One region of the Corynebacterium ureicelerivorans genome, then DNA from elsewhere that is predicted to be linked to it. Evidence: predicted binding sites of a transcription regulator. Region 1 holds the regulator's gene; the other holds the start of a gene.

Region 1 (15,427 bases):
GTCGGCCGAGTCGATGAAGGCTTGGTCCAGCCGGTCGCCGCCGGAGGAGCCCTGCGGCTCCACGCGCAGCTCCACATCGCCGCGCCTTTCTGCAGCTCGCGTCAGCGCGTCGGCGGCCATGTACGTGTGCGCAATTCCGGTCGCACAGGATGTCACTGCGGCAATGCGCACAGGCGCCTTGCTTGACGACGATCCTGCCGGCGCAACGGGCGCCACCTGTCCACCAGCCGGTTTCGCCTTCTTGTTCGGCTCGGCATTGACCACCTCAAGCACTGCATCAACGATCTCCTGCTCGGTTGCTGCGGCGCGTAACCGGTCCACGAAATCGCCTCGCACCAGCGCGCGCGCAAGCTTGGATAGGATCTTCAGGTGCTCCTTGCCGCCGCCCTCCGGGGCAGCGATGAGGAAGACTAGCTCTGCATCTCCGTCGGGGCCGTTGAAGTCCACAGGGTTGGAGAGTCGCGCGAACGCGAGCGTGGGTTCGGACACCGCAGCGCTGCGGCAGTGCGGGATGGCGACCCGGCCATTGACGCCTGTGCCAGCCTTTTCCTCGCGAGCAGTTGCCGCATCCGCTATCGGGGCGGCGTCCGTGGCTCGCCCTGCGCCAACGACCAAGGCCGCCAGGCGAGCGATGACGTCGGGCGGTGCATTGCCCAAATCTGCGTCAAGTTGCACAAGCTCGGGTGTAATAAGAGGGGAATTCACGGGGCCTTCTCTCGTGGAGTTATACAGGGAAAACGTCTGTGTGATCGAGATGTACGTCCGTAGGTGCGGGCAGCCCGGTACCTGGCAGCGCGGCCGCGGCCGATCCGTACGCGACAGCGCGGCGCAGGCAGTCGGCGAGCGTCTCGCCGTCGATACGCGCAGTGAGATACCCGGCGAGCGAACTGTCGCCGGCGCCTACCGTGGATTTCACAACGGTGGGCGGCGGAGTTGCAGCCCAGGCTGCTTCAGCGGTGATCAGACACGCGCCCGCGCTGCCGAGCGTGACAAGGACCTCGCGGATGCCGCGCTGCACCAGATCGCGCGCGGCTGAAACGACGGGGGCATAGTCGCCTGCAGCGGCGCGGGCCTCCAGCTCACGGCCGTCGTTATCGGTGAGCTGGGCGAGCTCGAACGCGTTGGGCTTGATGACATCGGGGGCGGCGAGAGGCAAGTGCTGACCAAGCGCGAGAAGCGGCGCGTCCGAAGTGTCCACGGCGACGATCGCGTCGGTGGCGCTGGCGCGCACCGTGTGGACAAGGGATGCGTACCAGTCGGCCGGAGCCCCCGGCGGAAGGGAGCCAGCAAGCGCGACGGCGTCAGCGCCGCTGCAATTCCGAGCCAGAGCAGATTCCACCGCACTTAGCTCAGCGTCGGAGAGTTCGGAGCCCGCTTCGTTGACCTTGGTGGTGGTGCCGTCGTCCTCAGTAATTGCCGTGTTCGTTCGGACGGCAGACGCAATGTGCACGGGGACAAACGCGACGGGGACGGCACGCATGGCGGTGGCGAACGGGTCGGACTGTTGACAAGGTGCCACCGCGGTCGCGTCGTAGCCGGCCATAGCCGCGGCGTGCGCGACGTTGATGCCTTTGCCGCCGGCCTCTTTGCGGGTGGCGGTGGCACGCACAACCTCCCCGCGTCTCAGCGCGGGAATGTGCACCGTGGCGTCGATGCTGGGGTTGGGGGTGACCGTCACGATTCGCTTCGTGCTCTTTGTGCTCCTCACACCCTGAGTGTGTCCGATTGTGTGGGTTTGTGCAATGATCGGACACGATCGGCGCTAAACGGGGGGTGGGTCACACCTGGGCAAGGACTACCTCGATGTCATGTCGCCGTAGCTCGTCGACAAATAATTGGGGAGCGCTTGCGTCGGTGACCACAACGTCAACGGCATCGAGCGGCGCGAAACTGACCAGATAGTCGTTACCGATCTTGGTCGAGTCGCACAAGACGACAACCTTCCTCGCGTTGGTGACCATGGACGATTTCACCGCCGCTTCTTGTGCGTCTGCGGTGGATAAGCCGTGATCGATCGTGAGCGCGTTTGTGCCGATAAAGGCCACGTCTGCCTTCATGAGTGCGAGGGTGCGAAGCGCGGTACCGCCGACAACAGCCTGGGTGATCGCCCGAACGGAGCCGCCGAGCAGTTGGACGTTGTCGAGGCCGGCGGACGCCAGATCGAATGCGATTGGCAGCGAATTCGTCACAATCGAGAAGTTCCGCGCGGGCGAGTGCTCGGGCAGAAGGCCGGCGAAGAGTTGGGTGGTTGAGCCGGAGTCGAGGAAGATGCCAGCGTCGGCGTGGCGGGGCAGGAATTGGAGGGCTTCGCGCGCGATGGCGTTCTTGGCAGCGGACGCAGAGCGGGACCGGGCGTCGAGAGGCTGTTCCGTGGTGAGAAACGCCTGATTGACAACAGCGCCGCCATGGACCCGGTGGACGACCCCTTCGGCATGCAGCGCGGTGAGGTCGCGTCGAATGGTTTCAGCCGTGACATCGAATTTTTCGGCGAGGTCCGCAACACTCACACGCCCCTCGACGGCCGTGAGTGATGCAATCTGGCGCTTGCGCTCCTCTGCATACATGCGAATGAGTATCCCAAAAGCGGGCACGCGGCCGCTGGAGTCAGTTTCAGTCTTCCCCCGGACGTGGGGATTTGTAAGCTAGAGGGTGCGGAATACGGAAACGACGCGCCCCATCACTTCTGCATCGTCACCCTTGATGGGGGAGAACGCGTCGTTGTGCGGGAGCAGCCACACGCCTGTCGAGTCGCGGTGGAACTCCTTCACCGTCGCCTCGCCGTCGATGAGCGCGGCAACGAACTCGCCCTCCTCTGCAACGGGCTGGGAGCGCACTACGACCCAATCCCCGTTGAGAATGCCCGCGTCCCGCATCGACTCGCCGACAACCTGGAGCATGAACACATCGCCGTCACCGAGCAGATCCTCCGGCAACGGGTAGTAGGTATCGACGTTTTCCTCGGCGAGGATCGGTGCGCCCGCAGCGATCTGTCCCAAGACCGGGACGAAGCGGGCGTTCGACGCATCCTGTGGTTTCGCCTCCTGCGGCTTGCGCTTTTTCCGTTCGGTGTCCGGGAGCTGGCGCAAGTCCACGGCTCTCGGCTTGTTTGGGTCGCGGCGCAGGAAGCCCTTCTTCTCCAACTCCTTGAGCTGGTAGGCAACCGAAGACGTCGACTGCAGCCCGGCCGCGTCACCGATTTCGCGGATGCTCGGCGGGTAGCCGCGAAGCACGACGGCGTCCTGAATGACCTGCAAGATGCGGCGCTGCCGGTCTGACAGTGCGTTGTAATCCGGTGTGGCGGGGTCAGACTTCTTCCGTGCCATGACAACTCCTTCTGGCTCTGTGGGATCTGGTGAGGGGACTCTGCGGGCTTTCGTCACTCAAAACCTACCAGAGAGGGCACTCATGTTCGATCGTCTGGATCGCGGGGTAGACACGGTCTGCAACGCCTGCTATAAATCGAACACGTAATCGCATTCGAACATATGAACGCACCCGCGAGCGGGCGCATCGGTACCCACCTTAATGTGTGCCGCAAAGTGAAGGGAGCACGACCGTGTCTATTGCTATTAATCCTGTGCAGAACCGTTACCAAGCCGGTTGCAGCGGTGTGCCCGTCGTGCCGCCGGCGGAGGTCTGGGACGTGGATTCCGGCGCAAGCCGCCGTGTCGGAACTCCTGGTGTTCGAACGCTCAGTAGCTTGAATCGAATGTATGAACGCGCGCCTAGAGCCGATTCTGGGGCAGTGGCCGGCACGGGAGAGGCATTCGAATCTCGGCACGAGACGCGGGATACGGTGATCCTCGGAGTGTCTATGACCGCGGCCTTGCTCATCGGTTCTGCGTTCGGCGGTGTGTTCTCCGGTGGGGAAAGTTCTGCCGCAGCGCCAAGCGGTGAGGTGGCGCGGACAGCGGCTGTAGCCGCACGGTAGCAGGGGCGTAGACTCACTGCCACGCCAAATCGCTACTACCCCGGGGGTGAAAAACCGTGTTTTGTCCGTTTTGCCACAACGAGCAGTCTCGTGTCACTGACTCACGGCTTGTCGAGGCAGGCTCGGCTATTCGGAGGCGTCGAGAGTGCACCGAGTGCGGGGGGCGATTCACCACCGTTGAAAAGGCCGTGCTGACCGTGGTGAAACGAAACGGCGTGAGTGAGCCGTTTGACCGCGACAAGCTTATTGTCGGGGTGCGGCGCGCGTGCCAGGGGCGGGATGTGAGCGACGACGCGTTGAAACGCCTCGCCCAAGAGGTGGAGGAAACCGTCCGCGCTCAGGGGAGCTCTCAGGTCCCGGCCCATGAAATCGGTCTCGCGGTGCTCGAGCCACTTCGGGCGCTCGACGAGGTTGCTTATCTGCGATTCGCCTCGGTGTACAAGTCGTTTGAAAGTGCGGACGATTTCGAGTCCGAAATCCGCTTGATGCGCCGCCGCGACCGGGAAGACTTCTAGCGCGGCGAACATCGGCGGCAGTGAGCGCTAGCGTAGCGCGTCGATTTTCTTCTCGATGCGGCGTTGACTTACCGGTCTCGGAGTGCCCAGCCGCTGCGCGAAGAGACTCACACGCAGCTCCTCGATCATCCACAGGATGTCCTTGTACGCCTTGGTTTTGGTACGCCCCGCAGGCAGCGACTTCATGCGCTGCGCCAGGTAGCGCTTTACCGAGTCGACTACAGACTGCCTGTCTGCGTCCCTATCGGGGTCCAGCCGCATGTCATCCAAGCGGATGCGCATCGCGTCGATGTAGCGCGGCAGGTGCTGCAGGTGCCCAATGCCGTGCACGGTCACAGCGTTGTTGGGCAGGAAGAACTGCAATTGCGCCTTCATGTCGTCGATAGCCGGCCCCTCCCATTGGTCGAGTTCGCTCGCAATGTTGGCGTATTCCGCGAGCGCGGGGGCCAACGTGACCACGGCGCGGCGCACGCCACCTGCGACCTGCGGGCGGATGGTGTCGGCGAGCGCTTCGAAGTCTTCGGGCGAACGGACGGGGCCGCCGTTGGCTAGTAGGAGATCCCTGATCACCGCCACCCGTGCATCCTCGACAAGCCCGGCGGCTCCGCCGTGCGGGTAGCGATCCACCGCGACTTTTTGCCGCAACGGCAGTCCTTTGGTCATCTGCGAAGCGTTGACAGTGATGTCCCGCAGCAACAGCGTCAACGTCGCCGTGACCATTGAGGCGTCGGCAGCCGCCTTCGTCGGGTGCACCGTTACCCGCACACCGTCCTTAGTGGCTTCGAGGGCGGGGTAGGCGTCCACGTCATTGCCGTCAATCGTGGTCGTGACGGTTTCGGGAACCGTACCCAGCGAGTCGGCCGTCCACTTTTCCACGGCATCGGATTCAGAAGCGTGGCTTGCCTTCGACACGGACGATCTGATCTGGCCCGCTTGACGGCGCTTCAGCGCGTCGAGGTCGGTGTCGTGGTCGACGACCTTGCCACGACGGTCGATCGCCGCGAACGTCACTTTGAGGTGGGCGGGTAACGCTGCCGGGTTGAAATCGGAGCCGTTGATGCCGCGGCCGCCAAGGCCGCGCAGCGCTTCCGCCAGGGTGTCTGCAAACGGCGTCGCGCGAAGTTCCTGCTCGGTTGCCCCGTCCTGCGCCTGGCGGATGGCCTCCAATGCCCGGTTTGCGAAGTCGGGAGCGGGCACCACGGTCTTGCGCAGCGCCTTTGGGAGCGTACGGATGTACTCAGCCGCAAGTTCAGATCGCAGTCCCGGCACAAGCCAGTCAAACCCTTCCGCGCGCAGGTTGGCCAGCAGCGGCACCGGCACATCCACGGTCACGCCGTCGAACGGGTCTCCGGGTTCAAATTTGTACCGCAGCGCGTAGTCGATCGTGCCCTGGCGCCACGTCTGCGGGAACGCGTTCGCAGACGAGTCAACACCGTCGTCGTCCAGCAGCGAGTCCGGGTCGAAGTCGAGGTAATGCTTGTCCTGCGCCCGCTTCTTCTTCCACCAAGAATCGAAGTGGCGTGCGGTAGTGACATCCGCGGGCAGGCGCGAATCGTAAAAGTCGAAGAGGGTGTCTTCGTCGACAACCAGGCCCCTACGCCGCACTTTCTCTTCGACCTGCGCGGCCTCAGCGAGGAGCGCATCGTTGTGTTCGATGAACGTGTGGTGCCGGTTCCAGTCGCCCTCGAGCAGGGCGTGGCGGATGAACATGTTGCGCGCCCCCGCAGCGTCCACTCGGTGGTAGGGGACGAGGCGGTCACGCACGATCGTGACGCCGTACAGCATGGATTTCTGGTGGACCATGGCAGCGGAGCGTTTGCGCGACCACACCGGCTCAGAGTAACTGTGCTTTACCAGGTCGCCGGCGGCAGCTTCGACCCACGCAGGCTCGATTTTGGCCACGTCCCGAGCCCACAGCCGGGAGGTCTCCACCAGCTCCGCGGCGATGACGAACTCGGGCGGTTTCTTGCTTAGCGACGACCCAGGGAACACCATGAATCTAGTTCCGCGGGCACCCTGGAATTCTTTCGAATTCCCGTCGCGTGCGCCGATGTTGGACAGCAGGCCGGTGAGCAGGGATTTGTGGATCGCATCGGCGTCGCGTTCCCCCGCGACGTTTTCTGCGCGGGACCACCCAAGCTGGCGTTCGATGTCGCGTAATTGGCGCACGAGGTCGAACCACTCGCGGATGCGCATGTAGTGCAGGAACTCGCGCTTCATCCGCTTGCGGAAGGCGTTGCCGGACAGCTCGTCGCGCGAATCACCGATGTAGTCCCACAGCTTCAGCGACGACAAGAAGTCCGACGTGGAGTCTTTGAACCGTGCGTGGGCTTGATCCGCCTGGGCTTGGTAGTCCAGTGGGCGCTCGCGCACATCCTGGATGGTCATGCTCGCCACGATGACGGTGACGTCGTCGAGCACGCCAAGGCGGTTGGCCTCGACTAGCATGCGAGCCATCTTCGGGTCCACGGGAATCCGGGCGATGTCGCGGCCCACCTCGGTGAGTCCCGGTGCGCCGTCGCGTGCTGTGCCGGTGATGGCGCCGAGTTCGTGCAGCAGCGCGAGACCGTCGCGCACCGCCTTCTGGTCCGGCGGCTGGATAAAGGGGAACTGAGAGATGTCGCCAAGACGCAAGGAGATCATCTGCAGCACCACCGAGGCAAGGTTGGTGCGCAGAATCTCCGGGTCTGTGAATTCGGGGCGGGCCTCGAAGTTCTCTTCTGAGTACAGGCGGATCGCTATGCCGTCTGCAGTTCGTCCAGAACGACCCGAACGCTGGTTGGCTGAGGCCTGGGAAATTTCCTCGATGGGCAGCCGCTGCACCTTCGTCCGTGTGGAGTAGCGCGAGATGCGCGCGAGCCCCGTGTCCACCACGTAGTGGATTCCGGGCACGGTGAGCGACGTCTCCGCAATGTTGGTGGACAAGACGATGCGCCTGCCAGAGTGCGGGGCGAACACCCGGTGCTGCTCTGCGTTGGAGAGGCGGCCGAAAAGCGGCACGACCTCGACACCGCGCCAATGTTCTTTCTCAATAGCTTCCATGCAGTCGCGAATGTCGCGCTCCGAGGAGAAGAAGCACAAGATGTCGCCGTCGCCTTCGCGCATGAGTTCTTTGCACGCGTCGATGACACCCTCGATCATGTCGGTGTCGATTTCCTTGACTGACCCGTCCTTCGCCTGCACTTGCTCAACCAAGGGCCGGTAGCGGATCTCCACCGGGTAGGTGCGTCCCGAAACCTCGATGACGGGCGCTGGGTTGCCGTCCGCGTCTGCGAAGTGGCGGGCGAACGCCTCCGGGTCGATGGTCGCGGAGGTGACGATGACTTTCAGGTCCGGCCGCTTCGGTAGCAGGCGCTTGAGGTAGCCAAGCAGAAAATCGATATTGAGGGAGCGCTCGTGCGCCTCGTCGATGATGATCGTGTCGTAGGCGTTGAGGAACCTGTCGCGCTGCATTTCGGCGAGGAGGATGCCGTCCGTCATCAGCTTCACCGCAGTGGAGTCGGACACGCGGTCGTCGAAGCGGATGGCGTAGCCCACGGAATGGCCGATGTCCTGGCCCAGCTCCTCGGCGATGCGCTCCGCCACGGTGCGTGCCGCCAGCCTGCGCGGCTGGGTGTGGCCAATTAATCCGCGTCGGCCGCGGCCCATCTCCAGCAGCATCTTCGGGATCTGCGTGGTCTTACCCGAACCGGTCTCACCTGCGACGACCACGACTTGGTTGTCGCGTACCAGTTCCATGATGTCCTCGCGCCGCGCGGACACCGGCAAGTTCTCCGGGTACGTGATGTCGGGGATGCGGGCGGCTCGCGCATCAACAACCGCGCGCGCCTTTTCCACGTCCGCGGCAATCGCTTCTAGCGCTTCGGGGGAGCGAGCGTTTTTCAAGCGGCGGCGGAATCGCCGGACGTCTGCGATTGGGACGCTGTCGAGTGCCTCGTACAGCGCCGACTTCTGTATTGCGTGCTCATTCATAACCAGAGCGTGAGTCTAGCGCGGCAGCAGCGCCACACTAGCTTCCGTAGCCTTCTCGAAGGCACGCGTAATGAGCTCTCCCAGGCGCGCAAACTCCTGCTGGCGCCGTGAAGACGACCGCATGACAAGCCCGACGGTGCGCTTCGCCTCCACGCTGTCGGCGAACGCAGAGACGGCGATGCCGGGTCGTGCGCACTCAGTAGCAACGGCCGACATCGGCACCAGCGTCGAGCCCAGACCCGCGACAACCAGTTGCACCACCGTGGTCAGCGAGGCGGCGCGCGTCGCCGATTGTGCGCCGGGGCTGCGGTCAACCTCCGCCAGTTGGCACAGCTCCACAATTTGGTCGCGGAGGCAGTGCCCGTCGTCGAGGAGGAGGAGCTCGAGGTCGCGCAGCGCATCAAGCGCCAGGTCGCCCCGCCCCGCCAATGGGTTATCAGGGTTGGTCACGATGGCGAACGCTTCGTCGTAAAGCGGGATCTCCGTCACCCCGGTCGCCCCGGTGGGGGTGGCCAAGACCGCGACGTCGATGTGGCCGTCGCGGAGTCGCTGCAGCAAGCTTTCCGTCTGGTTCTCCACGATGCGGGGTTCGAGCTCCGGGAATTCCTCAGCGATGAGCGTGAGCAGCGTGGGCAGAATATATGGGGCGACGGTGGGGATGATGCCGATGTTGAGCGGGCCGGCGAGCTCGCCTCCCGCGCCGCGCGAATGTGCAACGAATGCGTCGGCCGCTTCTAGGGTTGCTTTGGCGAATGGCAGAAGCTGTTCGCCTATCGGCGTGACAATGACGCGCCGGGTCGAACGCTCGATGAGCTGGATGCCCAAGCCGCTTTCCAAGGCGGCCAAGGCCTGGGAGAGCGACGGCTGGGAGATGCCGAGTTTGTTCGCCGCGGAGACGAAGTGTTTCTGCTCGGCGACGGTGACAAACGTCCGGAGTTGCGCGATCGTCGGTTTATATTCTTTATTGCCCATGCCTATGAAGTTACACGATGTTCATAGGTTTTTGTGTTGAAAGCGGGCTACATCTGTGTCATACTGGATCGCGTCCACAGACAAACCCCGAAACCAGTTTCTTTGGAGGAACTCACATGCCGATCATGACCGTTGGAGAGCGTTTCCCGGAATTTGACCTTGTCGCACTGAAGGGCGGCAACCTGAAGGAAGCGAACGCGGCTTCCCCGGACGATTACTTCGAGAACGTCTCTCTGGACAAGTACGAGGGTAAGTGGAAGATCGTGTTCTTCTACCCGAAGGACTTCACCTTCGTGTGCCCGACCGAGATCGCGGCGTTTGGCAAGCTCAACGAGGAGTTTGAGGACCGCGACACCCAGGTGCTCGGCGGCTCCACCGACAACGAGTACTCCCACTTCAACTGGCGCGCGACGCACGAGGACCTGCTGAACATCCCGTTCCCGATGTTCGCCGACGTCCGCCACGACCTCATCCGTGCGCTGGGCGTGGAGAACGCGGACGGTGTTGCTGACCGCGCCACCTTCATCATCGACCCGGACGGCGTGATCCAGTTCGTTTCCGTCACCCCGGATGCGGTGGGCCGCAACGTCGACGAGGTGCTGCGCGTTCTCGACGCACTGCAGTCTGAAGAGGTTTGCGCTTGCGACTGGCAGAAGAACGACCCGACCAAGAACATCGACAAGATGGCCGTGGTCCAGGAGTCTCTGAAGTAACGGAAGTAGAAGGAGGACATTGTGTCCATTGAGAATTTGCGTGGGGCCCTGCCCGAGTACGCGAAGGACCAGAAGCTGAACCTTGGCTCCCTGACCCGCTCGACTGAGCTCAGCGAGCAACAGCTTTGGGGCACCCTGCTCGCGTCTGCGGCAGCGACCCGTAATGCGAAGGTCATCGCAGAAATCGCGGAGGAGGCCAAGGAGCACCTCTCCAACGAGGCCGTGGAGGCCGCCTACGGCGCGGCCACCGTCATGGCGATGAACAACGTCGCTTACCGCGCGAAGAACTGGCTCGGCGATGACTACGCCAACGTCAAGTTCGGCCTACGTATGAACATCATCTCCAAGCCCGGAGTTGAAAAGGCTGACTTCGAGCTGTGGTCCCTGGCCGTGTCCACCATCAACGGCTGCGAGCACTGTGCCGTGGCGCACGCCAACACCGTCCGCGAGGAGGGCGTGACCAAGGAGCAGGTCTGGGAGGCCGTGAAGGTCGCCAGCGTCGTCCAAGCGGTGGCTCAGGCTATCACCATCGAGGACGCCCGCTAGGCAGTAGCCTATCGACGTTGAAAACCTCCGGCCAAGAACCCTCCTGGCCGGAGGTTTTTGCTGCTATGGGCGTCGCGGGAGCGGGGGGCTACAAGCCGCCGAAGGGGCCGCGCAGCGGGTCGAACGGCGCGATTGTCTCGTCCACCTCGCCGGTCTCGATCTGCTTCGCCAGCATCTTTCCGGACAGCGGACCGAGAATGATGCCCCACATGCCGTGGCCGCCGTTGGTGTAGACGTTTGGTGCCTTGGTAGCACCAACGAGCGGCAGGCCGTCCGGGGTGACCGGGCGTGATCCCACCCACTCGTCCTGCCGGTCGTCCCAGTCGATGCCACGGAAGAACGGTTTCGTCGTGTGGATCATCGACGCAACGCGGCCAGGCTGGAATGGCTCGTCGGGTCCGCGGAACTCCATTGTGCCGGCGATGCGGAACCGGCCCTGGTACGGGGTGCAGGCGATCTTCGGGTCCGGCAGATACACCGGGCACGTGGCGGGTTCTTCGGTCTCTACGGAGAAGGAGTACCCGCGGCCGGCCTGGACGAGGGTGGTCACTCCCAGGACCTTCGCCAACTTAGGAAGCCACGCGCCGGTGGCAAGTACCACGTTGTCGGCGCGCAGCCACTCACCGGTAGCGAGTTTGACCGCGGGTGTGCGGGTGGAGGTGACCTCCACGACCTCCGCACCCGTGGTGATGGTGCCGCCGCGCTGGACGATCGAATCAGCGATGGCCTGGCAGTATGGCCCCGGTTCGATGAAGCGCTGTCCGCCCATGCGGTATGTTGCCCCGACTTTGTCGGTAAGCATCGGCGCGTCTGCTCGGGCGTCGTCAAGCGTGATCTGCTCGAAGGGGATGTCCTGGCCGTGACGTTGCGCCCCTTCGACCTCCTTCAGGAAGCCGGCGGCTTTGCCTTCGTTTTCGAAACAGATGATGAACGGCCCCTCGGTAGTGGACGCATTCACTCCGCCTGCCTCAAGCTCGTCGTATGCCGCCAAGGCAGCCAGATCTGCCTGTGTCAGACCCGCCATCGTCTTGTCCCAGGCGCGGCCGGTGGCGTGCGCCATGAAGTTCGCACAGAAGCGCCACAGCTTCGGGTCGATGCGCACAGGCACATCAAGAGCGGCGTGCTTGTCAAAGAGCGCGGTGGGCCCGTACGCCCACAAGCTCGAGTTGGCCAGCGGGATCGTTTTTCCTGGTGCGAGCCATCCAGCGTTGCCCCAAGAAGAGCCGGCGGCGACATCGATGCGTTCAAGCACCTCCACCTCATGTCCGTACTCCTGTAGGTGCCACGCGGTGGCGAGGCCCGTCATGCCGGCCCCGACGACGATAGTGCGGGCCACGTGTGTTCCTCCTCACAACAACTATGCAAACGTGTTGAAGGTAATGTAACGCAGAATCCGCGCCGTCGTCTCGGCTTTGAAAATTGCCGGCGCGCTCTACCCCTCGCGGATGCCTAGCGAGGAGAGCCGCACTTCACCTGCCTCGTCGGAGGCGTCCAGATCCACAACACCGTGCAGCTGGAACGCGTTGTCCCCCTCGGGGTCCTTGATAATTTGGGTGACCCTCCACGCTCGGCCGGCAGAGTCCTCCAGCCGGAAGAATTCCGGGCCGCGCGCGTCGGGGCCCAGGTCCACATCCGTGTATTCGTCGAAGTAGTCGTCCATTGCAGCTGGCCAGTCCACCCGCGCGTCCGGCTCCAGGTAGCCCAGCATGTCCTCCAGCTGGTCCTCCTTCTCGTACGCGAAAAGTTCCACTAGGCGGAAAAAATAGTTGCGCACCATGATGGTGAAGGCGCGGCGGTTGGCGGTGAGCGCCGTGGGGTCTTCCACACCGAACGCGAGCTCGCGGTCGATGGTGTCTTGGCTCACGGGCTGGTCGTCGCCGGTCATGTGCGCCCATTCGTCGATGAGCGACGAGTCGACCTGTCGGATCAGCTCGCCGAGCCACACGACGATGTCCTCAAGATCATCGTTCATGTAGGTGTCCGGGATGGAATAGGAAAGGGTGCGCCACGCATCGGTGAGGTAGCGCAGCACCACGCCCTCCGAGCGGGCCAGACCATAGGTGGCGATGAGGTCCGAAAACGTCATCGCGTGCTCCATCATGTCGCGCACAACCGATTTCGGCGACAGCTCGAATTCTTTCGCCCACGGATTGCCTTCGGTGAAGGTGGCGAACGCCTCCTCTAGTTCGTCAGCAAGCGGCTTGGGGTAGGTGACGTCCTCAATGATGGCCATCCGCTCCGTATAGTCCACCCCCTCTGCTTTCAGAGCGGCGATCTCTTCGCCACGAGCCGCTGTTTGCTGGGCTTGGAGCAGCTGTCTCGGGTCGTCCAGAATCGCCTCGAACGTTGAGATGACGTCGAGGGTGTACATGTCCGACTCAGGGTCGAGCAACGTGAGGAACGCCAATGCGAAAGGGGACAGCGGTTGGTTCAGTGCGAAATCCCGGTCCAGCTCCTGGGTGAGCGTGTACGGCCGGAACGCAGGGGAGTCGGGAGTGCGCTCCACCACGCCCGCGGTAATCAATCCGCGGAAGAGATTCACCGCCTGGATAATGTCCCGGTTTTGCTTCGCACGCGGGTCGTGGTTCGAGCGCAACAAGTGGCGCATGTGTTCGTAGCCATCTCCCGGCCGGGCCACCACGTTCAGCAGCATGGAATTCGAGACCTTGAACTGGCTGGTCAGCTCCTCGGGCTCCGCTACCTTTAACCGTTCGAAGGTGTTCTCGGACCAGCTCACTTCCCCCTCGCGGGCAGACTTTTTCCTAAGCTTTTTCAGTTTCTTCGGGTCGTCTCCCGCTTTCCGGCGCAGCTTCACGTTTTCAATCTCGTGTTCCGGCGCCTCGACGACGACCGTGCCCTCAGTGTCGTACCCCGCCCTGCCAGCGCGGCCGGCAATCTGGTGGAACTCGCGGGACTTGAGGATCCGCTGGCGTGTGCCGTCGTACTTGACTAGGCCGGTGATGAGGACCGTGCGGATCGGCACATTGATGCCCACGCCGAGGGTGTCTGTTCCGCAGATGACCTTGAGCAACCCGGTTTGGGAAAGCCGCTCAACCAAGCGGCGGTACTTCGGCAGCATGCCCGCGTGGTGGACACCGATGCCGCGGCGGACGAGCTTGGAGAGTGTCTTGCCAAACGTTGTGGTGAAGCGGAAGTCTCCGATTTCTTCAGCGATGCGCTGCCTTTCTTCAGGCGTAATGATGTTCAAACTCGTTAGCGCCTGGGCGCGTTCCGTCGCCTCGCGTTGTGAAAAGTGGACAACGTATATCGGCGCTTTGTTGTCTTCCAGCAACTCCTCGATCGTCTCGTGGACAGGGGAGAACACGTAGTGGAAGTCCAGCGGCACCGGGCGCTCGGCACCGCCGACGTAGGTGGTCTTTCGGCCGGTTCGCTCGGTGAGGTCTTCCTCCAGCCAAGCCGTGTCCCCCAACGTGGCGGACATGAGGAGGAACTGCGCCTGCGGTAACTCAAGTAGCGGCACCTGCCAAGCCCAGCCGCGGTCGGGTTCGGAGTAGTAATGGAATTCGTCCATCACAACCTGGTCGATCTTGGCGTGTGCCCCTTCCCGCAGCGCGATGTTGGCAACGATTTCTGCGGTGGCGGCGATGATCGGCGCATTCGCATTCACCGTCGCGTCGCCGGTCATCATGCCTACATTCTCCGCGCCGAAAATCTCGCACAGCGCGAAAAACTTTTCGCTGACCAGGGCCTTAATCGGGGCGGTGTAAAACGTCCGCTGACCACGGGCCAAGGCGATGAAGTGTGCAGCGTTGGCCACCATGGATTTCCCCGACCCTGTCGGGGTAGCCAAGATAACGTTGTCGCCCGCCAGCAGCGCGAGCGACGCCTCTTCCTGCGCGGGGTAGAGCGATATCCCTCTCGAAGCCGTCCACGCGGTGAAGGAGTCCCAGACAGCATCCTCGAAGAGCGACTCTGGGGCGTGCGCAATGTCGTCAAGCAAATCGGTCAGCATCACAGCTTTTACCGTAGCCGACCGCACGACACGGCTACCTCGGGTCGCCGTCCTGCCCGTCGGAGCTCTCGCCGCGCGGGGTGTCCCCTTGGTCGTCATCAAGCGGTTGCTCACGCTCATCCGGGTCGACCACAAAGTGGTCGCGCAGCCGCCGAGCCGTCTCTTCGCTGTGGGGGAGACCACGCTGGTCCCCACGGTTGCGGTCGCGATCCTCGATGGCCGAAAGGTAGTTTTCAAATGCCTCGCTGATCTCCTCGCCGCTGGGCATCTGCGCCTCCCCAGGCATCATCGCCTGCGGGTGGCGGTCGCGGTATTCCTGGATCTCACGGTCGTAGTGCTCTTCGAGGGCCTGAACGACCTGGGTGATTTCCTCGGAGTTACCGGTTTGCTCCGCAAGCTGCTGGGACACCCTGCGCATGTCCGCTTCCAGGGAACGCAACGGAAACTTCAGATCCGTCGCATCCTCAACGGACTGCAGTAGCTGGAACGTTGCGTGGGGGTATGGGGAGGCAGCCACGTAGTGCGGCACGTGCGCTGTATACCCTGCCACCGAACGGCCACGCCTGTGCAGCTCGCGCTCAATGAGGATTGATGCGGATCCGGGGATGCTCACCATGCCGTCAAAGGTGAACATCGACCCGACAAGCTCGCGGTCATTGCCGTGGGCAGACACCACCAGCGGGCGCGTGTGGGGCGCGCCCATCGGTGCCGCATACAAACAGATTGTCTTGCTCACGCCGAAGCGCTCCACAAGGTCGGCTACTGCGCTTCCAAATGCCTCCCAACGCAGGTCCGGCTCCGGACC
Region 2 (15,427 bases), 180 kb from region 1:
CACAGCGCGTTGACCGGCATCGGGTGCAAAATCTCCAGCTGCCTGTCGTGCGGGATGACAAACACACCGTCCGGTTTCGCGCGCCCCGAGCCGATCTTCGCGTACTGCTTACCGGGTCCCGCCCCGATAGAGCTGGGCAACCCCGTTTCCTCCTTAATCGCCGCCCGCAGCCCGTTCGACCACTCCTCAACCTCCTCGGGGCTCGCCCCGACAAGGTCTGCTGGCTCCATGAACGCCTCGTCGATGGAGAGCTGCTCTACCACGTCGACGTGTCTGCCAATCACCTCAAACACCCGGCGCGACGCCGCGGCGTAGACGGGCCGTCGCGGTGAGACGAGCACTGCCTTGCTGCCGACGAGGCGCGCTGCACGGTGCGTCGGCATCGCCGAGCGGGCGCCGTATTTTCGCGCCTCGTAGCTCGCCCCGGCGACAACACCGCGCCCGGATACGCCGGCGACCAGCACGGGGCGGCCCTGCAGCGTGGGCCGGGTCAGCTGCTCGCAGGACGCGTAGAACGCATCCATGTCGATGTGCAGCACCCAGCGATTCATGCCCACCACTGTGCACCACCCTGAACGCCGAACACCAATCCCGTCACCCGTCGAATGACGATCCGGTAACGAAGTCCATCCGCCTGGGTAGCCCCCGGCCGCGTGAGACGAACCGCGCCCCGTCGTTAAACGTGAAAATCAGGTCGGGCCCCGCACTCTCGATGGTGATCACGCCGTGGCTTACCTGCGAGTGGCAGCTCGAGCACAGTGGGATGAGGTTATCCATGTCGGTCCTCCCGCCGAATTCCCATTCCCTGAGGTGGTGTATCTCGATGAACCGGCGGTGGGAGCACCCGGGCATCGCGCACTGATAGCCCCATACCGCGAGCAGAGCCTGCACTTGGCCGTCCGTTGCGAACCGCTGGGAGCGCCCGACGTTGATAGTGAGTCCATTTTTGTCCAGCAGGTGCAGGCGCACCATCGCGTTGGCCAGGTAGCTTCGCACATCTTCGGACCGGGCTGCGCGGTTTTCGGGCATCCAGCAACCCCCTTCCTGGTTCACCATCAGGTTCACCTGCACGCCGGGGCTGCGCAGCGGGCTGGCCGGGTTCGATCTGACCATGTCGATCATGGCCATCAGTGCGCCGTAGACGTCCTGTTTCTCCGGCGGACCGAAGCGAGACACAGTGTTGGCGATGCTCTCGGCGCTGATTTTGGTGCGTCGGCGCGGCTGACGGTCTTGCTCGGCTGGGACGGCGTCTTCGGCGTCAGCTGCGTCGTCGATAAGCATCTGCGCCTTTTCGGGATCATGCAGGTGAGCTGGGTCGAGATCTTCGAGGCCGAAACAGGCCAGCTGCGCGATCTTGAGCGCCGACAGTAACTTTTGGCCAGCCACCGCAGGCAGCCGGGACTCGAAGGCGATCATGCCGTCGTCGCACTCGCGCGCGCGGGCGTACGGCTCCGTCGGCTCGTGGTCCTTCGGCCCCGCCCCCGCGAGTACCAACTTCAGGTCGGAGAAAGCCAGAGAGAGCGCCAGCTGTACGAGCTCTTCCTCGCTCTCTTCCTCGAGGAACCGCAGGAGAAAACGGACGGTCGAATATGGCATCACCCCGGATTCAAACGCGTGGAACAGCCGCCGGTACTTCCGCAATCCCCGTGCCACACGTACATACTCAAACGCGGTTGCTTCTGGGAGGTTGAGTTCGCGACGGAGCCAAGTCGCCGTCGTTTTTTCCCCGTACGTTTCCGCGAGCTGCTGCTCGTCGAATTGCCCCACCGCGTCCAGCATCCACGCCCTGTGATGGTTCGCCGTGAGATGGTTACCTTTGATCTGCTCTTCGAGTAGGTCCGTTGATAGACCACCCGTTCGAGCCTGCGCTTGTTCTTCCACTGCAGCTGTCATGTTCACACCCCTCGTTTGAAGCCGTACTTCCGTTATATGACGGTCATATGTTCGAATCAAGAGTTGTAAGCAAAATGACTACTGAAGTGGACAACTCAGCGGAATTCCGGAATGCGGTTAGCCGAACACGTTGAGGAAAAACTATGCCGCTGCATAGTGGCCCCGTTTAGGAAACCACTATGCAGCGGCATAGCGCGAAGGTCCGCGGGCTAACCGTTCTTGCGCACGGCCGCGGTGACGCCCTCCACCACGTCGTGGCCGTCCACCGGCTCAGTGACTACGTCAAAGGACGTCGCCAGCGTCTCGGAGGCGATGTGCTCGGCGTGCGTGCGAGCCCACGCTTCCTTCTCGGCCGGCACCGCAAGCACGACCGCGATGCGGTCGGACACCTCGAGGCCCTCTCGCTTGCGAGCGTCCTGAAGACCACGGATAACATCTGCCGCCCAGCCCTCGGCCTCGAGTTCCTCGGTGACCTCGGTGTCCAGCACCACCAAGCCGACCGTGCCGTCCGCGTCCACGCGGGCGGTGCTCTCCGGGTTCTCTGCCACCAGGCGCTCGGTGTAGAGCGCCGGGGTGAGCACGATGTCGCCATCGACAACCACATCGTCGCCGCGCCGCTCGTAGTTGCCTGCCTTGACGTTCTTGATCGCGCGCTGCACGTCCCTACCCAGCGAGGGGCCGGCCACCTTCGCGTTGACCACAACTTCGAAGGATCCGGCGGAATCGACGTCGTCAGTCAGCACCACGTCTTTTACGTTCACCTCGTCGCGGATGGTGTCGCGGAACGGCTCGAGCCTGGCCGCGTCCTGCAGCGCGACGGTGAGCGTCGGCAACGGGAGGCGGTTGCGCAGCTTGTTCGCCTTGCGCACCGACGAGGCGGCAGAGCACACCGCGCGGGTGGCGTCCATCGCTGCGACGAGCTCTGCGTCGGCCGGCAGGTTCGCGGCTTCCGGGTAGTCCGTCAGGTGCACCGAGCGCCCGCCAGTCAGGCCGCGCCAGATCACCTCGGAGACGTACGGCAGCAGCGGCGCCACCGTGCGGGAAACGATTTCCAGCACCGTGTAGAGGGTGTTGAACGCCTCCGGGTGCGCCTCTTGCCCCTCCCAGAACCGGTCGCGTGAGCGGCGCACGTACCAGTTGGTCAGCGTGTCGGCGTAGCGGCGGACCTCGTCACACGCGTCCGCGATGCGGGTGTCCTCCAGCGCCTCGCCCACGGATGCAACGAGGTCGTGCGTCTTGGCCAGGATGTAGCGGTCCAGCACGTTGTCCGAGTCCACCGACCACTGCGCCTCTTCGGAGGAGTACAGCTGCAGGAACGTGTAGGCGTTCCAGATAGGCAACAGTGCCTGGCGCACGCCCTCGCGGATGCCCTGCTCGGTGACGATCAAGTTACCGCCGCGCAGGATCGGAGAGGACATGAGGAACCAGCGCATGGCGTCCGAGCCGTCGCGGTCGAAGACCTCCATCACGTTCGGGTAGTTGCCCTTGGACTTAGACATCTTCTGCCCGTCCGAGCCCAGCACGATGCCGTGCGCGACCACCTTCTTATACGCCACGCGGTCAAACAGCGCGGTGGACAGCACGTGCTGCACGTAGAACCAGCCGCGGGTCTGGCCGGAGTATTCCACGATGAAGTCCGCCGGCTGGCGGGTCTCAAACTCCTCGCGGTTTTCAAACGGGTAGTGGTACTGGGCGAACGGCATGGAACCGGACTCGAACCAGCAGTCGAGCACGTCCGGCACGCGGCGCATCATGGACTTACCGGTCGGGTCGTCCGGGTTGGGGCGGACCAGCTCGTCGATGTGCGGGCGGTGCAGCGACTTCGGGCGGGTGCCAAAGTCGCGCTCCAGCTCGTCCAAGGAGCCGTAGACGTCCACACGCGGGTACTCCGGGTTGTCGGAAACCCACGCTGGCACCGGCGAGCCCCAGTAGCGGGTGCGGGAGATGTTCCAATCCCGCGCCCCCTCGAGCCACTTGCCAAACTGGCCGTCGCGGATGTGCTCAGGGATCCACTCGATCTCCTGGTTCAGCTCCACCATGCGGTCACGGATATCCGTCACCTTCACAAACCACGCGGGCAGGGCCATGTAGATCAATGGCTCGCCGGAGCGCCACGAGTGCGGGTAGGAGTGCACGATGGTCTGGTCGCGGACCACCCGGCCCTTCGCGCGCAGGTCGCGGATGATGTCGCGGTTGGCGTCGAAGACCAGCTTGCCTTCGTACTCGGGCACGAGCGAGGTGAACTTGCCGTCCGCATCCACAGGGATGACAAGGTCGATGCCGTACTTCTGGCAAGTGAGCATATCGTCCTCACCGAACGCCGGCGCCTGGTGGACGATACCGGTGCCGTCTTCGGTGGTCACGTAATCCGCGTTGAGGATCATAAACGCGTTGTCGTGGTCACGGAAGTAGTCGAAGACCGGCTCGTACTCCAAGCCCTCCAGCTGGGCACCCACGTACGTGGCCACCACGTCGTAGTCGCCGAGCTCCTTGCCGTACGCGCCGAGCAAGCTCGTCGCCAGCAGCAGCTGCTTATCGACGAAACCTTCGGCCCCGTCTGCACCGACCGTCACCAACGAGTACTCCACTTCAGGGTGGACGGCGAGCGCCAAGTTCGACGGCAGGGTCCACGGGGTGGTGGTCCACGCGATCGCAGCCGCGTCGTGAAGTTCGGGGTGCTGTGCCCACGTCTGAGCCCCCGCGAATCCTTCCCGGCCGCCGGTCAACGGCAGCGTGACGGTGACGGTGGGGTCCTGGCGGTCACGGTAAGAGTCATCCAGGCGGGTCTCCTGATTGGACAGCGGAGTGTGCTCGGCCCAGGAGTACGGCAGGACGCGGAAGCCCTGGTAGATCAAGCCCTTGTCGTAGAGCTCCTTAAACGCCCACATGACGGACTCCATGTACTCCGGGTCCATGGTCTTGTAGCCGTTTTCAAAGTCGACCCAGCGCGCCTGGCGAGTGACATAGTCCTCCCACTCCCCCGCGTAGTGCATCACTGACTTCGCGCAGTACTCGTTGAACTGCTCCAAGCCCATGTCCTCGATCTGGGCTTTATCAGTAATGCCCAGTTGCTTCTCCGCCTCCAGCTCCGCAGGCAGACCGTGGCAGTCCCAGCCGAAGACGCGCGGGACGTGGTACCCGGCCATGGTGCGAAAACGCGGCACGATGTCCTTGACGTAGCCAGTGAGCAGGTGCCCGTAGTGGGGCATGCCGTTTGCGAACGGCGGGCCGTCGTTGAAGACGTACTCCTCGCAATCCTCGCGCTGCTCAAGCGATGCCCTGAACGTGCCGTCGGCGCCCCAGTAATCCAGCACGACGCGCTCCATGTCCGGGAAGCGGTCGCTGCCGCCCGTCATGTCAACCTTTGGGTAGACGTTGCCAACCATGGCTACTCCTCCTTCAGCCGTACAGGGACGCAGTGTTGCGCGGTACCACCCTGCTTGGGGCACACGCCCCCACTTCATTGCGGTGAAGGAAGTGTCGTCTTCCGTATGCGACGTCCGGGTCTAATGAGCGCAGTGGCCGTTCTTCCGGAAACGCTCCCCGGTGATGGCCGGATCAACGCGTGTTACGAGTAACGCCCAGCATCGTACAACGATGCTGGGCGTTTGTGAAGAACGAGGTGTTACTTCTCGTTCGGTGCGGTGGTGGTGCGCGCCTCGAGCTCCTCAAGCTGGGACTCCAGCATGGTCTTCAGGCGGGTGCGGTACTCGCGCTCAAAGGTCCGTAGCTCCGCAATGCGGTTCTCCAGCGCGGTCTGCTGCTGCTTCACCGTGTTCATGATCTCGGTGTGCTTGCGCTCGGCCTCGGACTTCAGCTTGTTGGCCTGCTCCTCCGCTTGGCGGATCTGTGCCTCGGCGCGGGAGTTGGCGTCGTTCGTGGTCTCTTCGGCCTTCTTCTGCGCGTCAGTCACGAGCTGCTTGGAGCGGGTCTCCGCCTCCTGGAGCTGCGAGCGGGAGCGGGTGTCAGCGTCGTCAAGCACCTGCTTCGCCTTGGCCTTCGCCTCCTGGATCTCACGATCCGCGGTTTCACGGGCCTCGGACACCAAGGTGGATGCTTCGCGCTCTGCCTCGGAGGTCAGGCGGTCCGCCATCTCCTGCGCCATGCCAAGCACCTTGGCAGCCTGCATGTGGCTCTGGCCCTGAGAGTCGGACTCAGCACCGGTGCCGGCCGCATCCTGTGAGGCTGCCGCCTTGGAGGTTGCGCGGGCGTCGGTGTCCTTCACGCGCTGGCTGGAGCCCGCAGCGGCGCGATCCGCCTCTGCCTGCTGCCGGTCGCGGGCGGCCTTCTTCTTCTCGTTGTCCAGCTCGGTGCGAGCGGTTCGCAGGTCACGCTCCAGCTTTTCGTTGTCGCGCTTGAGCGAGTTGAGCTCCTCGTCGAACTTGGTGCGAAGCTCAGCCTCGATCTTGGAGCGCAGAGCGCTCTCGTCGACATCGGAACGGGTAACAGCAGGGGCCTGCGACGTTGCTGCAGCTGCGCCACCAGAAGCCTCTTCCGCACGGGCACGAAGCTCGTCGTTCTCGTCCTGCAGCTGTGCGAGGGTGTCCTCCACGAGGTCGAGGAACTGGTCCACCTCGTCTTCGTTGTAACCCCGCTTGCCAATCGGCGGCTTGCTGAAAGCGACATTGTGCACGTCTGCTGGTGTCAGCGGCATTTGCGTTCCCTTCGATAATCGTGTGAATACTCGCTCGCGCGAAGCGTTATCTGCTGAATTGTAACCGTTTCGTTCGACGAGTGTAGTCCAACCTGCCCGGAAGGCCGGGGTAACGCTCAAATACAGCTATCGCAGTGCGGGGTTGATCATCGTCGCCCCGATGAGCATCTGCACCACCGCGAGCGCGAAGAACAGCACAATCACGCTGACGTCGAGACCCACCCCGCTGCCGCCCAACCGCAGAGGCGGAATAAGTTTGCGCAGGGCGTTCACGGGAGGATCCGTCACCCTGAGGACAGGCTCGACCACCATGATGAACCAGTGCGGCGGGTCAAATTGCTTGGAAAACGCCTCCACCATCTCGACGATGATGCGCACGATCACCAGCAGTGAGTACAGCCCCACTAGGGCGTAGAGAATTGCTCCGAAAAGTGCCACGCCACATCACCCTAGCGGCTACCGCAAGCCGGCAGCACGCATCAAGTCATCCTTGTCCAGTTTCGCGTTCTCCGGGACGATTGCAAAGACCCGCTTGCGGGTCTCCGCCCCGCGGGAGAGGTTGTGCATGTTGCCGCGCAGGGCGAAGCACAGGCCGGCGGCAAAGTCGACGATGCGTTTGGCGTCGGCGGCGTCTAGGTCGGTTAGGTCCATCACCACGGCATCGCCGTCGCGGAACGGCTCGCCGATCTCTTTGGCGTCGTTGTAGTTGCGCGGAGCGGCGGTGACAATGTGGGTGGTTGAGCGGTAGCTGGGGCGCACGGGTTCACGCACAGAGTCGTGGCGCTCGCCGATGGGTGCGCGCTCGACGCGGGAGGGACGCTCTGGGCGCTCAGCGCGCTCGAGGCGCTCGGTGCGGTCGTAGGCGGTGGAGCCGGCAGCCGCACCCGCGCCTGGGTGGTACTGCGGGTCGTCGTAGTACGCGTCGTCCTCGCCGTTGTCGACGGGGCCGAGGCCGAAAAAGTCTTTGGCGCTGTCAAAGAAGGACATGCAGGGGGCTCCTTTTACGCAGGCATGCTCGTGGGCGGTGAAGTGGAGTTCAGCGTACGGGCCGGGGGCCGAGGAGGGCTGTTCCGACACGCACGATATCCGATCCGCAGGCGATGGCCTCGCGGAAATCACCGCTCATACCTGCGGAAAGACGTAAGCCCCGTCCAAGCTGAGTGGCGTAAGCGTCGGTGAGCGCGCGGGCCTGGGCAAACACCTCACGGGGCTCCGAGTCGAGCGGCGGGACCACCATGAAACCGGCCAGTTCCAGGTGGCGGGCCCCCTCCACGACGTCCACGATCGCCGGGACGTCCTCGGGAGTTGCGCCTCCGCGTGCCGCGTCGCCGTCGTATGACAGCTGCACCATGCACGGGAGTATCTCTGTGGTGCGGTCGCCGCGCTCGAGCGCGAGGCCCATCCCGCGCTCCAATCCGTTGGCCAGCGTCACCGAATCCAGCGAGTGCACCTCCGCCGCCCAGCGGGCTACCGCGTTGGCCTTCTTGGTCTGGATCTGCCCGATCATGGCAATGCCGCAGCGGCCCGCAAGGTGCGATGCCTTGTCGCGCGCCTCCTGCTCGCGGTTCTCCCCCACGAGGTTGAACCCGTGCTTCGCGAGCTCGACGATGCGCTCGACGGGGTGAAACTTTGTCACTGGGAGCAGCCCGACGCTGCCTTCCGCTCGACCAGACGCCCGCTCGGCATCGTGGATAGCGTGGCGGACGTCAGCGATGTTCTGTTCAAGGGTGTGGGAAAGATCAGGCATGGGGCATCCAAATAACTCCGGCTTGGCGTCCGGTGACGCCGTCTCGGCGGTGGGAGAAGAAATCGTGGTCGGTGATTGTGTCGCGCGGATCTGCGTCGATGTGGGTAACGCCCAGGCTCAGCAGCTGGCGCACCAAGCCTGCGCGCACGTCGATACCGGCGGTGCCCCGCGTCGTTATCGTGCGGGAGCCGGGCAAATGCTTCTCGACGTCCGCGGCCATGTCCTCCGGAACCTCGTAGGACGCACCCGCGGCGGCAGGGCCCAAGAGCACCTGGATCTGGGAGGGCTGGGCACCCAAGTCCACCATTGCCTGCACTGTGTTTTTCACAATGCCGTTGCGCGCGCCCATCCGCCCGGCATGGGCCGCCCCGATCACGCCGGCGGTGTGGTCCGACAGCAGCACCGGGGTGCAGTCGGCCACCAGCACGCACAGCGCGAGGTCTTTTTCACGCGTCACCAGGGCATCAGTGGCTTCCACGGGGACGGCCGAAGGCGCGTCGACACGCGTGACTGTGTTGGTGTGCAGTTGCTCCATCCACACGAAGCGGTCGGTGGGCAACCCGAGGATGCCAGCCAAGCGCGAGCGGTTCGCGGCGACGTCCTCCGGGTTGTCGCCGACGTGCGTGCCCAGGTTGAAGGAGTCGTAGGGAGCAGCGGAAACCCCGCCCGCACGGGAGGTGAACACCATGCGGACGGGGCGGGTGGAAAGATCTGGCATGCCAGCCAGCTTAACTAGCGCATGAAGTCCGGCACATCCACATCGTCGAAACCGCCGTCGAAACCGCCGTCAAAGCCACCGTCGCGGCGCTCGCGCGCGTCGCGGTCCCTGTCACGGTCGGTGAACAGGCCGCCGCGGGGGGCCTCGTAGCGGTGGCGTGCCTGGTACTCATCCTTGGCGGGCTCCGCTTCCACAACTCGGGAAGAGGCCTGCTCGCGCTGCGGTGCCTCGTGCTCCGCGGGCTCGGCCGGGCGGGCGTTGGCCTTCTCGTCGAAGCCGGTGGCGATGATGGTCACGCGAACCTCGTCGCCCAGGTTGTCGTCGATGATGGTGCCGAAGATGATGTTGGCGTCCTCGTCCGCCTTCTCTTCCACGATGGATGCGGCATTGTTGACCTCCATCAGGCCCAGGTCGGAACCGCCGGCCACCGAAATGAGCACGCCCTTCGCGCCCTCCATGGTGGTCTCCAACAGCGGGGAGTTGATGGCCTGCTCGGTTGCCGTCATCACCCGGTTCTCGCCGCGGGCAGAGCCGACGCCCATGAGCGCGGAACCAGCGTCCGCCATGACGGAGCGCACGTCGGCGAAGTCCACGTTGATCATGCCCGGGATGGTGATGAGGTTGGTGATGCCCTGGACACCGTTGTAGAGCACCTCATCCGCGGCGCGGAAGGCTTCCATCATGGAAAGCTCGGCCTCGCCGAGCTGCAGCAGGCGGTCGTTCGGGATGACGATGACGGTGTCGCAGACTTCCTTGAGGTTCTCAATGCCCTCCAGCGCTTGGCGGGTGCGGCGTTTGCCCTCGAAGGTGAACGGGCGGGTCACCACACCGATGGTCAGCGCGCCCATTTTCTTGGCGATGCCAGCCACGACAGGAGCCGCACCGGTGCCCGTGCCGCCGCCCTCGCCGGCGGTGACGAACACCATGTCGGACCCCTTCAGGGATTCCTCGATTTCCTGCTTGTGGTCTTCGGCAGACGTCCGCCCAACCTCGGGGTTCGCACCCGCACCGAGACCGCGGGTGGCCTCGCGTCCGATGTCGAGCTTGGTGTCGGCATCGGTAAACAGCAGCGCCTGGGAGTCGGTGTTGATGGCAACAAACTCGACGCCCTTCAGGCCTTCCTCGATCATGCGGTTGACGGCGTTGACGCCGCCGCCGCCGACTCCGACGACGCGGATCATGGCGAGGTAGTTGGCGGGAGAGGTCATGGTGGTGGTCTCGCCTTTCACAAGTTGGTTCTGACAGTTGCTGTCCATCTTGTGCGAAAGCGTGCCGGAATTTGTTTTCTAGGTCGGCGTGTCACAACCCTAAACCTTTACTTTAGGGTTGTGACCTGCGCGTTTAGCGCGAGGTGACCAGTTCCGGGTTGGAAATGTTGAATGTTTGTCCCGGCAACTGCAGCACGGTTTCGAGCGCGAGCGCCTTGTTCCGGTCGTCCTCCGCCGCGCCCCAGACCACTGTGCGGTCTCCATCGAGTTTCAGCACGAAGCTGTGGTTTCCTTCAGTGGTCAGTTCGCGGACCTGCGGGCGCGCTGCATCAGTGATCGAGGACGCCACCTCGACCGCGTCGCGCATCTGATCCTCGGCGACACCCACGAGCTGCACCGCGCCCACCGGGGGCTGCGCCACAACGAAGTCCTCGCCCTCGCTGTTGATCAAATGCGGCTCGCCATCTTGGTCAATCCACGCCACGGGGGTGTGCTCAACGACCGTGACGTCCACCGCGTTGGGCCACTGCCGTTTCACGGTGGCCGATTCCACCCAGGGGTTGCCGGCTACGCGGTGCGCGGCACCGCGCACGTCCACCCGCCCCATCGGGGTGCCCACCTCGATGCCTGAGAGCGACTCGACCTCCGCAGGGGGCAGGTTCACGGAGCCTTCAACGTTGACCGCGTCCACCGGCATCGCGGGGGTAAACGGCAGCGCCGCCACGACAGCCGCGACGACCGCGACGCAACCAATGAGGATGGCAATGGCGCGGCGCGACATTTACGCCTCCTGCAGGGCGTCGAGGATCTCGTCGGCAAGCAAGGTCACGCTGCCCGCGCCCATCGTGAGCACGAGGTCGCCGGGCTTCGCCACCGACGCCACGGTGGCCGGCGCTGCGGAGAAGTCCGGTTCCAACCGCACCGGAACCGTCATCTGCTCGGCGATAATGCGGGAGGTCACCCCCTCCACCGGCGTTTCGCGGGCCCCGTAGATGTCCAGCAGAATGCACTCGTCGCTTAGCGACAGCGCTGCGGCGAACTCGGATGCGAACTCACGGGTGCGTGAGTACAGGTGCGGCTGGAAGCACACGATTACCCGGCCGCCCTCGCCTTCGGCTACGACCTTGTCGCGCGCGGCGGTGAGCACCGCGTCGACCTCTGTGGGGTGGTGCGCGTAGTCGTCGTAGACACGGACCCCGTCGACGTCGCCTTTGAATTCAAAGCGGCGGCGCACGCCGGTGAATTCGGACAGCCCTTGGGCCAGCTTGGCCGGGTCCGCACCCACGAGCGTGCCCGCCAGCAGGGCGGCGGCGGAGTTGAGCACCATGTGACGGCCCGGAATAGCCATGGTGTACATCACGTCGCCGGAGACGCGCTCGGTGCGAAGCTCCACCTCGATCACGGCGTGCTCGCCCTCCTGACGCTCGCCGGTGACCACCGCGCCCGCGGGTATGCGGGGGTGGCGCGCGGCGGCCTCGGCGGTGCCGTACCCGGAGACGGTCAGCCCTCGCTCCATGGCGCGCTCACCGCACTGCGCGGCGTTGTCGTCGTCCAAGCACACCACGACGTGCTTGGCGAGGTCGGCGAAGTCGTCGAAAACCTGGAAGTACTTCTCCCTCGTGCCGTAGAAATCGAGGTGATCGGGCTCGATGTTGGTGATCACGGCGACATCCGGGGAGTAGCGCAGAAGCGACGCATCGGACTCGTCGGCTTCTGCGACAAACACCTCCCCGTGTCCGTGGTGGGCATTAGTGCCGGCCCGGTTGAGCTGGCCGCCGATGGCGAATGAGGGATCCTCCCCCGCAGCCTGCAACGCCACCACCGCCATCGAAGTGGTGGACGTCTTACCGTGCGTGCCGGCGAGCAGAAGCTGCGTCGAGCCTTCCATCAGCTCCGCGAGCAGGTCGGAGCGGCGCAGGAGCGGGATGCCCTCGCGCTTGGCGCGCACGAGCTCCGGGTTGTCCTGCGGGATGGCGGCGAAGCTCGTCACCACAGCGGTGGGCAGCTGACCTGACAGCTCCAGGTTGGCCTCGTCGTGGCCGAGCGCAATCGTCGCACCCTTGGCTTTGAGGGCGCGCACAGGGCGGGAATCCTTCGCGTCGGAGCCGGTCACGGTCGCACCGCGGTCGAGCAAGATGTGCGCGACACCGGACATGCCGGCGCCGCCGATGCCAATGAGGTGGACGCGGGAGAGATCGGTCATGTTCTTTCCTTTCCAGCTGCAGCTGCAACACGCCCGGCAAGGTCCTCGGCCACGCTGCCCGCGCCCGAGTCCTGCAGCGCCGAGCGCATCACCGCGCGGGCCTCCGGGTCGCGCAGCGGCAGCAGCTTCTCGACGAGCGCTTCGCCGCTCAACGCCGCGTCGTCGATGCGCAGCGCAGCCCCAGTGGCCACGAGGTGGGCGGAGTTCAATCCTTGTTCCCCGTTGCCGTGCGGCAAGGGGACGTAGATGGCGGGCAGGCCCGCAGCGGAGTTCTCCGCCACAGTCATCGCGCCGGAGCGGCACACCACCACGTCCGCGACGGCGTAGGCCGCCTCCATATCGTCGATGTAGGGCACGGCGGTGTAATGCTCGTGTGTGGCGGGCGCGTCGTTCTTCCGGCCGTACGCGTGCACGATCTGGTAGCCCGCGGCGGTGAGGGGCTCTACCGCGTCGGCGATCGCGGAGTTGATACTCACGGCGCCCTGCGAGCCGCCGGTGACCAAGATGGTGGGCCGCTGCGGGTCAAGTCCCCATACGCGCAGTCCGCGCTCGCGCTTTGCGCCGTCCGGGTCCACGCCCACGCCCGGGCGGACGGGCACCCCGACAACGTCGCCCGCCATGCCGGAGTTCGCCACTGCGTTGAAGCCCGTTCCTCCGAGCTTGACGCCGAGCTTGTTGGCCATGCCAGCCAGCGCGTTGGTTTCCAGTACGAAGAAGGGCAGTCCGAGCGACTTGGCCGCGAGGTAGGCGGGCGCGGAGACGTATCCGCCCGTGCCGAACACAGCGTCGGCCCCGGCGAGCTGCATGGCCTGCCGGGCCTGGCGCACGGCTCGGTTCAGTTTGAATGGCACCGCTGCCAGCTTCCACGGCTGCTTGCGCGGGATCGGCACTGGGTCGATGAGTGCGAGCTCGAACCCGCGGGCAGGCACGATGGTGGTCTCCAACCCGCGCTCGGTGCCCAAGGCCACAACGTTGGCCCCGTAGGCGTCGCGAAGCACCTCTGCCACGGCCAGCGCGGGTTCGATGTGGCCCGCGGTGCCGCCGCCTGCGACGACGACGCTGAAATTCTCGGTAGTCATTGCTCTCCTAGTGTCGCGGCGTGGGTCTGTGCGGCTGACCATGGTAGCCACGCGCCGACTGCGTCACCGGGGTGCCGTAGCGCTTCCGGCGGGGCGCGGGGGTGGCGGCTGGGTGCCGCTGCTTCGGCGCCCGCGGCTCCCCGATGCACAGGATGCGGTCGAACATGGGGCGGCCGTAGTTCTGCATGGACGACACGGCGTCCGGCTCGTGGCGTGCGACCGACGCCAGCACGCCCATCGCGCCGAGGGTGAACACCGCCGAGGAGCCGCCGGCAGACAGCATCGGGAGCTGGATGCCGGTGACCGGAAGGAGCCCGATGACGTACGCCATGTTGATGAAGGCCTGGGACACGACCGTCGCGGTCAGCGACGCGGCCATGAGGGTCTGGTACTGCGTCTGCGCACGGCGCGCCGTGCGCATGCCGAAGTAGCCCAGAAGCGCGAAGAGGAGGATCACCAGGGCACCACCCCACAGGCCCAGCTCTTCCCCGATGACGGCGAAGATGAAGTCGTTGCGCGCCTCCGGCAGGTAGAACCATTTGGCGCGGGATTGGCCGAGGCCCACGCCGAAGATGTGCCCGTCCGCCAGCGATAAGAAACCCTGGTGGGATTGGAAGGCGACGCCCTTGGCGTCGTCGAAATGGCCATGCAGGGCGTCGAAGTACACGTGGAAGCGGTCCGAGCGGAAGCTGCCGGACAAAAAGATCGCCACAAGCGCGATGAAGCCGGAGGCGATTACCACGCCGACGGCTTTCAGGGACACGCCCGCAAACAGGAGGATGAAGGCGACCACGACGGCAAGCGACAAGGCCATGCCCATGTCCCCCTGCATGGCGATCAGCGTGACGCACACGAGGGAAACCATAATGAATGCGGCGAAGCCGTTGTCTGCCTTGAGCAGCCGCCGCGGATCCTTGTTGGCCAAAATTTTCGCGCCCCACATGGCGATTGCGACGCGAGCGAACTCGGAGGGCTGCAGGCGTATCGGGCCGGCGACGAGCCAGGATTGCGATCCCACCTCTTCGCGGCCTGTGCCCAGCGGGGTGAGCACGGCAACCAGCAAGACGACGGCCGCAACCATCAGCCAGTTGGACAGGTTGCGCAGTCGCTCGGGCGGAGTTTGCAACGCGGCCCAGAAGGCGCCGAGCCCCAGAAAGACCATGAAGCACTGGCGAGCGGCCTGCGCCCACACACTGGCGCTGGCGGCGAATGAGGTGGCCATGGACGAGCTCATCACCATTACCACGCCGAGACCGGCGAGGAACAGCACGATGCTGCGGATCATCGTGTAGTCGATCAGCGGGCGGGCATCGAGCGCGCTCCGGATGCGCCTGACAGCTGCGCTGAGCTTCGACTCTGGAGCGGGCGCCGCTTGCGTGCGCGGCGCGCCCGGCCGTTGTGCGCGTGCCCGTTGTGCGCGTGGAACCGTCATGCTGCCCTTTCGATCCGGAGCGTCGATTGCATCCGCGAGAATATCTCAACCTCTAGTTGAGCTTACTTGTTGTCCGGGTTCCAGTGTCGCATCGCGGCTGCGGCAAACGCGTCGCCACGCGCCGACATACCGGAAAACATGTCAAGGCTGGCGGCGGCCGGTGCGAGCAGCACCGTGTCACCAGATCGCGCCTGGGTAGCCGCCCACGCCACGACCTCGTCCATTGCCTTGTCCGGGTCACTTGCATCGGAGACGAACACCGGCACGCCCGGGGCGTACTGCTCGACGGCGGCGCGGATGAGCTCGCGATCCGACCCCAGAAGCGCAACCGCACGGAGCTGTCCTGCGTGGTCCTTCACCACGTCGTCGACGGATGCCCCCTTGAGCTGACCTCCCGCCACCCACACCACGGGGCCAGCCCCTGTCAGCGCGGAATCGGCGGCATGCGGGTTGGTTGCCTTGGAATTGTCCACCCAGTCAACACCGCAAGCGG

The links. The regulator LexA, encoded in region 1, represses DNA repair genes until DNA is damaged. The targets are predictions, from matches to a motif close to CGAACANNTGTTCG.
Region 2: the regulator LexA is predicted to act here: its motif matches at 1,934-1,947, upstream of CUREI_RS07675 (HNH endonuclease signature motif containing protein).

Annotation. Positions count from the first base shown of each region.
Region 1 covers NZ_CP009215.1:1,373,132-1,388,558, reverse strand. Annotated here, with positions in the region: gene CUREI_RS06905 (PTS fructose transporter subunit IIABC) at 1-705, opposite strand, end outside; gene CUREI_RS06900 (1-phosphofructokinase family hexose kinase) at 725-1,708, opposite strand; gene CUREI_RS06895 (DeoR/GlpR family DNA-binding transcription regulator) at 1,779-2,564, opposite strand; gene lexA (transcriptional repressor LexA) at 2,643-3,323, opposite strand; gene nrdR (transcriptional regulator NrdR) at 3,988-4,446, shown strand; gene hrpA (ATP-dependent RNA helicase HrpA) at 4,474-8,418, opposite strand; gene CUREI_RS06875 (hydrogen peroxide-inducible genes activator) at 8,434-9,390, opposite strand; gene CUREI_RS06870 (peroxiredoxin) at 9,507-10,103, shown strand; gene CUREI_RS06865 (carboxymuconolactone decarboxylase family protein) at 10,125-10,649, shown strand; gene CUREI_RS06860 (NAD(P)/FAD-dependent oxidoreductase) at 10,738-11,985, opposite strand; gene CUREI_RS06855 (DEAD/DEAH box helicase) at 12,082-14,622, opposite strand; gene CUREI_RS06850 (PAC2 family protein) at 14,657-15,427, opposite strand, start outside.
Region 2 covers NZ_CP009215.1:1,551,641-1,567,067, forward strand. Annotated here, with positions in the region: gene CUREI_RS07670 (DNA polymerase IV) at 1-551, opposite strand, end outside; gene CUREI_RS07675 (HNH endonuclease signature motif containing protein) at 595-1,893, opposite strand; gene ileS (isoleucine--tRNA ligase) at 2,103-5,279, opposite strand; gene CUREI_RS07685 (DivIVA domain-containing protein) at 5,519-6,547, opposite strand; gene CUREI_RS07690 (YggT family protein) at 6,674-6,985, opposite strand; gene CUREI_RS07695 (cell division protein SepF) at 7,004-7,534, opposite strand; gene CUREI_RS07700 (YggS family pyridoxal phosphate-dependent enzyme) at 7,584-8,294, opposite strand; gene pgeF (peptidoglycan editing factor PgeF) at 8,287-9,012, opposite strand; gene ftsZ (cell division protein FtsZ) at 9,027-10,220, opposite strand; gene CUREI_RS07715 (cell division protein FtsQ/DivIB) at 10,354-11,001, opposite strand; gene murC (UDP-N-acetylmuramate--L-alanine ligase) at 11,002-12,423, opposite strand; gene CUREI_RS07725 (UDP-N-acetylglucosamine--N-acetylmuramyl-(pentapeptide) pyrophosphoryl-undecaprenol N-acetylglucosamine transferase) at 12,420-13,502, opposite strand; gene CUREI_RS07730 (FtsW/RodA/SpoVE family cell cycle protein) at 13,510-14,934, opposite strand; gene murD (UDP-N-acetylmuramoyl-L-alanine--D-glutamate ligase) at 14,997-15,427, opposite strand, start outside.